DNA from 2 places in the Paraburkholderia sp. BR13439 genome. Region 1 is predicted to be linked to the other one. Evidence: riboswitches for the same ligand, from Rfam matches in the RefSeq annotation. Region 1 holds a riboswitch; the other holds the start of a gene.
The links. Region 1 has a riboswitch for cobalamin ahead of AB3X96_RS14165 (TonB-dependent receptor). Riboswitches for the same ligand answer to the same signal wherever they lie in the genome.

Region 1 (4,416 bases):
AGATCGTCGCTGCCCGTGGCGCCGAACGTGTGCGTTGGCACGAGCGCCGCAAGCACGCGCGACGGCGCGAGCGGCACGCTGCCGAGCACCAGCGACGCGCCGAGCAGCGCGACGGCGGCGAGCGCGAGTCCGAGCCAGATCGCGGCCGCGCGTTTCGCGTTCATCGGGCGCGGCGTTGCCATCGCGGCGGACAGCGAACCGGACGCGCGACTCCTCCGCGTGCCCTCACGCATGCGGCCAACCCGGCGCGCGCGTCACTGCTGCTGCCAGCCGAGCGTGACATACGCACCGCGTCGCGGCGAGTTATACGAGTAGGCCGTCTCATAGTCCTTGTTGAACAGATTGTCGATTTGCGCGCTGACGTACCACGCCTTCGTGATGTTGTAGCGCGCCGATAGATTCACGATGCCATAACCACCGAGGTTACCGGTGCTGTCTGGACGCGGGCCGCTGACGATCCACTCGCCGCCAACCCGCCATCCACCGATGCTGCGATTCGCCGCGAACGACCCGAAGCGTCGCGCGCGTCGCACGAGGTCGGTACCGCTGTCGAGATCGACCGGGTTCTGCAGCGTCAATGTCGCGCGTACGTCGGTCTTGCCGACATGACCGCTCCACGATCCTTCGAGTCCCTGCACCTTCGCATGGCCGACGTTCTCCGCGAGATAGATGCCGGGGATCGTCTGCACGTAGTCGATCAGATTCGTATAGCGCGTCTGGAATGCGTTCAGACGCATCACGCCGAGCGCGTCGGTCGCGTACTGCAAACCGGCTTCGACCGAGTGACTGCGCTCGGGCTGGATCGACGGGTTGCCGCTGATCGGATAGTACAGATCGTCGAAGCTCGGCGCGCGGAACGCATCGGAATAGCTTGCGGTTACCTTCCAGTGCGACGTGATGTCGAAACCGTAGCCGAGATAGTAACTGTTCGCTCCGCCGAAATCGGAGTACTGGTCGCGGCGTACGTTGGCCTGAATCTGGTTGCGGCCGAAGCGTGCGCTGTAGCCGGCGAAGACCGAATCGACGTGACGGTCGGGCGCGGCGAACGTGTCGGAGTCGAGAGTCTGGTCGAGATGCTCGTAGCCGAATTGCAGCTTCTGGTTCGCGGCGAGCGCGAAATCGTTCTGCCACGTGTACTGGCGATTGTCGGTATCGAAGCGGTCGTTGTAGATGCCATTGGTGTTCGATACGCTGCGGTCGTCGCCCTCGGCGAGCGTGAAGTGGGTGGTCCACCACTCGGTCAGCTTGCCGTTCGCAAACACCGACACCTGACGCACCTTGCTATAGAGGTTGTTCAGATCGGTTGGCACGCCGTACGCATTGTCGTAGCTGTTGTTGTTGTTCGACTGGAAGTAGCTGACGCCCGCATCCCACTTGTCTGTGAACTTGTGGCGCAGCGACGCGCTGATGCTCTCGTTCAGATTGCCGTTCGCGTTCGGATTCGCGGCCGGCGCCTCGAGCGGATCGAGCGACGAAAAGCCGTCGCTCTTCGTGCGAGCGAGCGAGATGTTGAAGGTCGTGCGGCCGTCCTGATCGAGCGCGCCGTTCACACCGGCCGTTTGCGTCTGCGTGTGGTAGCTGCCGTAGCCGAGCGAAAAATTGAAGCGCGGCGGATGATCGCCGCCGTCTTTCGTGAACACCTGCACGACACCGCCGATCGCGCCCGAGCCGTACAACGCCGACACGTTGCCGTTCACGACTTCGACGTGATCGACCTGGTCGAGCGGAATCTGTGCGAGCTGAGCGGAGCCGAGACTCACCGAATCGACGCGCACGCCGTCGATCAGCAGCAGCGATTGCGTCGACGACGCGCCGCGCAGAAAGAGGCTCGTGGTCGAACCGGGGCCACCCGTGCGCGAGATTTGCGCGCCGGGCGCGAGTCGCAGCAGGCCGGGCAGATCGGTCGCAGTCGTGTCGGCGATGTCCTGCTGATCGAACTGCGTGGTCTGCGGGATCGCGTCGCGCAACGCTTGCGCTCCGCGTTGTGCGGTCACGACGATCGGCGAGAGCACGTTGCCCGATGCATCGGCGGAAGCGGGATTGGCCGCATCGGCAACGTTTGGGGCGTTCGCGGTGCTTGCATCCGCAGCGGACGATGAAGGCACAGGCTCGGCGCTTTGCGCATGCGCGACGAGCGGCAGGCTCGCGAACGCGAGCAGCGTCGCGTGGGCGATGGGGGACAACATGGGATGACATTCCTGTGGATAGCGTGCGCGGCCTGCTTCCCCGCAGGCCGACGCGTCACGAGGCGTCCCCCATGTTTAACGTTTTCGCGGGGGGACGTCCCTCTTTTCTGGCCGGTATCCGGGCTACGACACATCGATCCCGCCTTCCCACGCGTGACGCGCAGTGGCACACTCGCAGATTGAACTTCCAACCGTGCGACAAGGACCGACCTGCATGAGCACATCACATGCGGTCGTTTACCGTTGCGGGGGCAGCGCAGGTTCGCGCAGCCGGTTTGGCACCGCGCGCGCCCTGCTTCCCGTTTAACTGCGCGCGCCGAAAAGCGCGCGCGGGCACCAGAGTGCGGGAAGTGTAGGAGCGGCTTCGCGGGGCGTCAAGAAAGGCCAACCGGAGCGCGATCCGTTCTGTCGAATGCAGGTTATTGTCCGATGGATTGCCGGTCTTTTATCTTATGGTCGACGACACGACTCGCAACGAACCTGCACGAAGCGATGCTGTTACGTCTCGAAACGAGACAATTGTCGGAACCTGTAATATTCCGCGCTAAAATGCGATGTCTTTAGAGGACGCAGCACATGCTCACCGAACTCGAATCACTCTCCCAGAACATCGGCAAGCTGATTGCGATCAGCCAGCGCCACAACGAAGCGCGGATCGCGCTCGAAGAGCAGCTCGCGCAAACACGTGCCGAAGTACAAGCCACGCACGCAGAACTCGCGCAATTGCGTGCCGAGCGCGATGCACTGCAAGCGGAACGCGACGCGCTGTCCGCCAAGATCGACGACGCTCAGGTGCGCCTGAATGCGATTCTCGAAAAATTGCCGCGCGCACGCGCAAGCAGCGAACCGGATAACCAGCTCGATCTGCTCGAGTCCGCCCAGCCCGAACACGAGGAAGCGGAAGGCGACGTGAGCCGACACGGAGAAAGCGCATGACCACCAAGCAGATCGAAGTATCGATTCTCGAAGTACCCTACCGTCTCGCCTGTTCGCCTGAAACGGAAGGCGCGCTGCTCGAGGCGGTCGCGCGCGTCGACGCCGAGATGAAGAAAATCCGCAGCGGCAGCAACGTGCGCGGCACCGATCGCATCGCGGTGATGGCGGCGCTGTCGCTGGCATCGGAACTGCTTAAGCTGCAAAGCAGTGTGCGACACGGAGAAGCATTTCCTGCTGAAGAAATCCGGCGTACAATGCAGCAAATGAACGAACAACTAGGTACTGTGATTGAGCAGTACAGCATGCAGTAAGCAGTAGTTGACTCAATAGCGGGCCGGTTTCGAACCGGTCACTTGTTCAACGGTTTGTGTTGTAGCTTCATCGGTTTAGCTTCCCTGCCTGGTTCGCCAAGGTCATATATTCCTTGAACCAATGCCATGTGCACGGTTGCGGAAATTTGTAGCACGGGTGTGCGCGTCACTCTGTCTGATGTACCCGAAGTGTTGCTAACTGCGACCAATTCTGAACCCTCGGTTCAGGATGCCGGCCTAGCGGCTAAGGCGGGGACCTTATCTGGAACGGCATCGGACTTCGGTTCGATGCCGTTTTTCTTTGGTCGTCGTTTTTTCTTTTGTGTACCTGTTTCAGGGGCTTTCCCGCGTGCGCCTGTTGTTGGCGCCTCGTTCAATCTCACACGCTCACTCCGATTCATGCGCTACTGGCTGATGAAGTCCGAACCGGACGAAGCAAGCATCGACGACCTCGCCAACGCACCGCATCGCACCTTGCCGTGGACCGGCGTGCGCAATTATCAGGCGCGCAACTTCATGCGCGACGTGATGCAGGTCGGCGACGGCGTTCTCTTCTATCATTCGAGCTGTCCGGAACCCGGCATCGCGGGCATCGCGGAAGTCTCGTCGACCGCGTATCCGGACCCGACGCAGTTCGATAAAAAGAGTCCATACTACGACGCGAAATCGTCGCCGGAAACGCCGCGCTGGATGCTCGTCGACGTCGTGTTCAAGAAGAAAATCCCGCTGATTCCGCTGGCCGCGCTGCGCGAGCATGCCGAATTGCAGGACATGCGCGTGCTCGCCAAAGGCAACCGTCTGTCGATCACACCGGTGACCGACGCCGAATGGCGCTTCATCACTAAACAGCTGGTTTAAGGGCAAATGCGCGACGCGGCACGTGTCGTGATCGCGTCCGGGGCCATCATTTCCGATGCGGCGGCGAAGTACTAATTGGGGAACCAAGCGCCACTAAAACGCGCCTAATCGCTCGACGAAAGCGC
Region 2 (4,416 bases), on a different contig from region 1:
TTGAGGGGCGGGATGGAAGGGCGCTACGTCGCCGGGTGCGCTGTCGCTCGCCGCCGCAATCGCGACGGTAATGCCGGCGTGCGTGGTCTTGCGTACGACCAGACGTGCGTTTTGCGTGATTGTCGCGCAGACCGACGCTGCTGCCGCCAGTAGCGCACACGGTTCGCACACACCGTCGACACCAAGATGCGCGCGCGCGGCCGCCGACGGCGACGCGACCGGTGCGGCGGCGATCTGCTCGCGGCTGAACAGTCGCAGCGGTAGTTGATGGCGCGAACAGAATTCGAGCAGACCTGCTTCGTTGGCTTTTGCGTCGATCGTCGCAATGGTGTGGATCTGCTCGAAGGCATTCGAACCGAGTGCTGCGCGCACGGCGGCTTCGATGTCAGCCGCATCGCTGTGCAAGCGGCAACCTATGCCGACGCTCAGCGTTTTAATCGCGCTCGCAGCTTGTTCGTGAGCGACTCGGCCGTCGCGTTTGGCCGCATCACGCGCAAGCGCGAACGAGGCCACGCCGCCGATCACGACGATCGCCGGCGAGCCGAGCCCCGCGCGCACGACCGCCTCGGCAAATTCGCGCAGCGGCGCGAGCACGTGACGCTGCTCCGGCCGCGTCGCCGATTCGATCGCCGCGCAGGGCGTATCGGCGGACATGCCGGCCGCGAGCAACGCGCCGACGATTTCGCCGAGCCGCCGCATGCCCATATAGATCACGAGCGTCATGCGCGTCGCGGCGAGTGCGGCCCAGTCCGGCTCGCCACCGTCGGCGCCGTGGCCGGTGACGAACACGACGCCCTGCGCGTAATCGCGATGCGTGACCGCGATGCCGAGCGTCGCGGGCGCGGCGATGCCGGCCGTGATGCCGTTGATCACGTCGACTTCGATACCGGCCGCCTGCAGCGCCTGCAATTCTTCGCCGCCGCGGCCGAACACGAACGGATCGCCGCCTTTGAGCCGCGCCACGCTGCGTCCCGCGCGCAGATGCCCGAGCATTTGCGCGACGATGTCCGCTTGCGGAGTCGACGGATGGCCGCCGCGTTTGCCGACGTACACGACTTGCGCGTTGGCGGGTGCGAACTGCAGTACGTCGGGATTGACCAGATCGTCGACCAGCACGACATCGGCCTGCGCGAGCGCACGGGTGGCCTTCAGCGTCATCAGTTCGACGTCGCCGGGACCGGCGCCGATCAGCCAGGCGCGCGTCATCGCGGCGTGCATGGCGCCTGCCATGCGGAGATTGGGGGAGAGAAGCGGCGCGCGACGGTGCACGCGGCGGTGAATATGGATGTCATGCGGTACAGCGAATCGGGGCGCGGCCACTCGTGCGGTTCGCGGCGGATTCTTCAGTGAGAACGCCACGACACGCGCGATGCCACGTTTCTACGCCTTCACATCCGTTCCCCGCGGATTCCGGCGGCCGGCGGCGCAACCTGATGCACGGATGCATGCGGCGCCGCCTCCACGTCTGGCCGGTATCCGGGCTGGCGGCCTCACGCGCTTCGCCTTCCCGTGCCGGTTGCGAATCTGCGGATTCGCGGGGACAGTGGCATCAAAAAACGCATGCGCGGCACAGCGGAATCGAAGGCGAATCGAATCGCGCGCCGCAGGTCGCTTACCGTTGCGGGGACAGCACAGGTTGAACGCGCGACGCGCTGCCTGTTTCCCGTTTAACTGCACATGCGAGCGCATGTGCGGGCACCAAACGCGCGCATACGATAGCACATGACGCCTTGCCAGATAAGCCTCGGCGGCGCTTTCCGACGCCCTGCGTTCCTTGACTGCGCATGCCCGGGGGCCTACACTCGCACGCACTTTGGGTGCTCGCGTGCGCGTTCGTGCGCATGCAGTTAAACGGGAAACAGGGAGCCATCTGCGCTAGAGCGGCTAACCTGTGCTGTCCCCGCAACGGTAAGCGAAAAGCGGTTCCGGCTTGATAGCCGGGCGCCGCGGTGCCGGCTTCGATGTCCTCGCGCAAGGTCGCGTCGACATATCACCACTGGACGAGAAACCACTCGTCCGGGAAGGGGAAGCGGCGCTTTCGCCAGCCCGGATACCGGCCCGAAGAAGCAGAACGACCGCCGCGGGGATGCGGCGGCGCGTTCATGACCTCAGTTCCGCTTTCTGTATTTCCGTTGTCGCGGCAATGCCGTCGTTCGTCCCCGTTTCTGGTGATCGCTGGTACTGTTGCGCGTGCTTCATTCGCTCCATTCGCCAGCCGATGCCGACCGATGCGCGGAACTTGCGGCAGACCGATGCAACGCAAAGGGATGGACCTCACGATGCAAACTCAATTGCGCAAGATTCCCGTCACGATCGTCACCGGCTTTCTCGGCAGTGGCAAAACTACGTTGCTGCGGCACATTCTTCAGCATGCGGGCGGCAAGCGCATCGCGGTGATCGTCAACGAGTTCGGCGAACTCGGCATCGACGGCGAAATCCTCAAGGGCTGCGGCATCGGTTGCGATGAAAACGGCGTCGAGACCGAAGGGCAATTGTATGAACTCGCGAACGGTTGTCTGTGCTGCACCGTGCAGGAAGAGTTTTTCCCGGTGATGGAAAAGCTCGCGGAGCGGCGCGACGAACTCGATCACGTGCTGATCGAAACCTCGGGGCTCGCGTTGCCGAAGCCGCTCGTGCAGGCGTTCAACTGGCCGCAGATCCGCAACGGCTTCACGGTCGACGCGGTGGTGACGGTGGTGGATGGCCCGGCCGCCGCAAGCGGGCAGTTCGCCGATAACCCCGTCGCCGTCGATGCGCAGCGCAAGGCCGATCCGAATCTCGATCACGAGTCGCCGCTGCACGAGCTGTTCGAAGACCAGTTGTCGGCTGCCGATCTGGTGATTCTGAACAAGACCGATCTGATCGACGACGCGCGGCAGCACGAAGTGGAGGCCGCGATCCGCGCGGAGATTCCGCCGCAGGTGAAGATCGTGCGCGCGCAGCGGGGGCAGCTCGACCTGCATACGCTGCTGGGGCTCGAAGCGGCGTCGGAACAGACGATCCATCTGCGTCACGACCACCACGGTTCCGCCGACGACCCCGATCATCACCACGACGAATTCGATTCGGTCGTCGTGCAGGCATCGGTGCCGTCGCGCGACGCGGCGCTCGCCGCGTTGCAGACGCTGGTCGAAAACCACACGATTTACCGTGTCAAAGGCTTCGCGGCACTGCCGGGCGCGGCGATGCGCCTCGTGATCCAGGGCGTGGGCCGGCGCTTCGACAGCTACTTCGACCGGCGCTGGCAGGCGGGCGAAAACGGCGACGACGCCCTGAGCCGCTTCGTCCTCATCGGCGAAGACCTCGATCAACCCGCGCTGCAACAGGCGTTCGACGCGGCGCTCGGCGCGACGTCGAACGCGACGGCATAACGGGCGCACAAGCATGCATTTGCTGCGCACGACGCCGGGCGGTTTCGTCGACGATACGCAGGGCGTGATCCGCATCGATCAGCAGCCCGCCGATATCGTCGTGCTCAGTTCCGCCGATACCACGCTGTCGCTGCTCGCGAGCGTGGTGCCGCGTCTCGATGAGGGCTTCCCGAGCCTGCGGCTCGCGAACGTCACGTATCTGCGTCAGCCGGCCTCGGTCGATTTCTATCTCGACGACGTGTTGCAGCATGCGCGCGTGGTCGTCGTCGATCATCTCGGCGGCGAAGCGTATTGGCCGTACGGCATCGAGCAGGTCGTCGCGCTCGCGCAGCGCAAACAGCAAACGCTCGCGATGTTTTCCGGCGATCTGCAGGAGGACCCGAACCTGCTCGCGCGCAGCACCGCGAGCGCCGAGTTGTGTCAGCAGTTGTGGCGCTATCTGCGCGAGGGCGGTCCGCAGAACGCCGAGGCGTTTTTGCGCTGCATCGCGTACCGCGCGCTCGGTTGGGGGCGCGAACCCGAGCCGCCGCGCGCATTGCCGGCCGCGTCGCTGTATCACCCCGAGCGCGATACGCCTACCGTTGCCGACTGGCAGGCGCGTTGGCGGGAGGACGCGCCGGTTGTCGCGATCCTGTTCTACAAGGCGCATCTGCAGGCCGCCAATACCGCGGTGTTCGATGCGCTGATCGATGCGCTCGAAGCGCAAGGGCTCAATCCGCTGCCTCTCGCGATCACGTCGTTGAAGGATGCGATGAGCCGCGATGTCGTGCAGTCGCTGTGCGCGCAACATGGCGTCGCGCTGGTGCTGAACACCACCGCGTTCGCCGCGTCCGCGATCGACGACCCCGAGCCGCTCGCACTCGCCGGCGAGGCGCCGGTGTTCCAGGTGATCCTGAGCGGCGGCAATCGCGACGATTGGCTGAAAGACAACCACGGCCTCAATTCGCGCGACATCGCGATGCACGTCGCGCTGCCCGAGGTGGACGGGCGCATCATCACGCGCGCGATCAGCTTCAAGGGGCTCGCGTATCGTTGTGCGCATACG

Region 2: it holds a riboswitch for cobalamin, as region 1 does, so the genes downstream of both, cobW (cobalamin biosynthesis protein CobW) here and AB3X96_RS14165 (TonB-dependent receptor) in region 1, are expected to answer to the same signal.

Annotation. Positions count from the first base shown of each region.
Region 1 is NZ_JBFPKN010000006.1:116,984-121,399, reverse strand. It holds gene AB3X96_RS14170 (FecCD family ABC transporter permease) at 1-164, opposite strand, end outside; gene AB3X96_RS14165 (TonB-dependent receptor) at 255-2,186, opposite strand; cobalamin riboswitch at 2,278-2,542, opposite strand; gene AB3X96_RS14160 (ATPase) at 2,763-3,122, shown strand; gene AB3X96_RS14155 (cell division protein ZapA) at 3,119-3,433, shown strand; RNA gene ssrS (6S RNA) at 3,512-3,693, shown strand; gene AB3X96_RS14145 (EVE domain-containing protein) at 3,833-4,291, shown strand.
Region 2 is NZ_JBFPKN010000012.1:5,959-10,374, reverse strand. It holds gene AB3X96_RS22945 (cobalamin biosynthesis protein) at 1-417, opposite strand, end outside; partial or broken gene cobA (uroporphyrinogen-III C-methyltransferase) at 481-1,206, opposite strand; cobalamin riboswitch at 1,450-1,718, opposite strand; cobalamin riboswitch at 1,799-2,077, shown strand; gene cobW (cobalamin biosynthesis protein CobW) at 2,280-3,371, shown strand; gene cobN (cobaltochelatase subunit CobN) at 3,385-4,416, shown strand, end outside.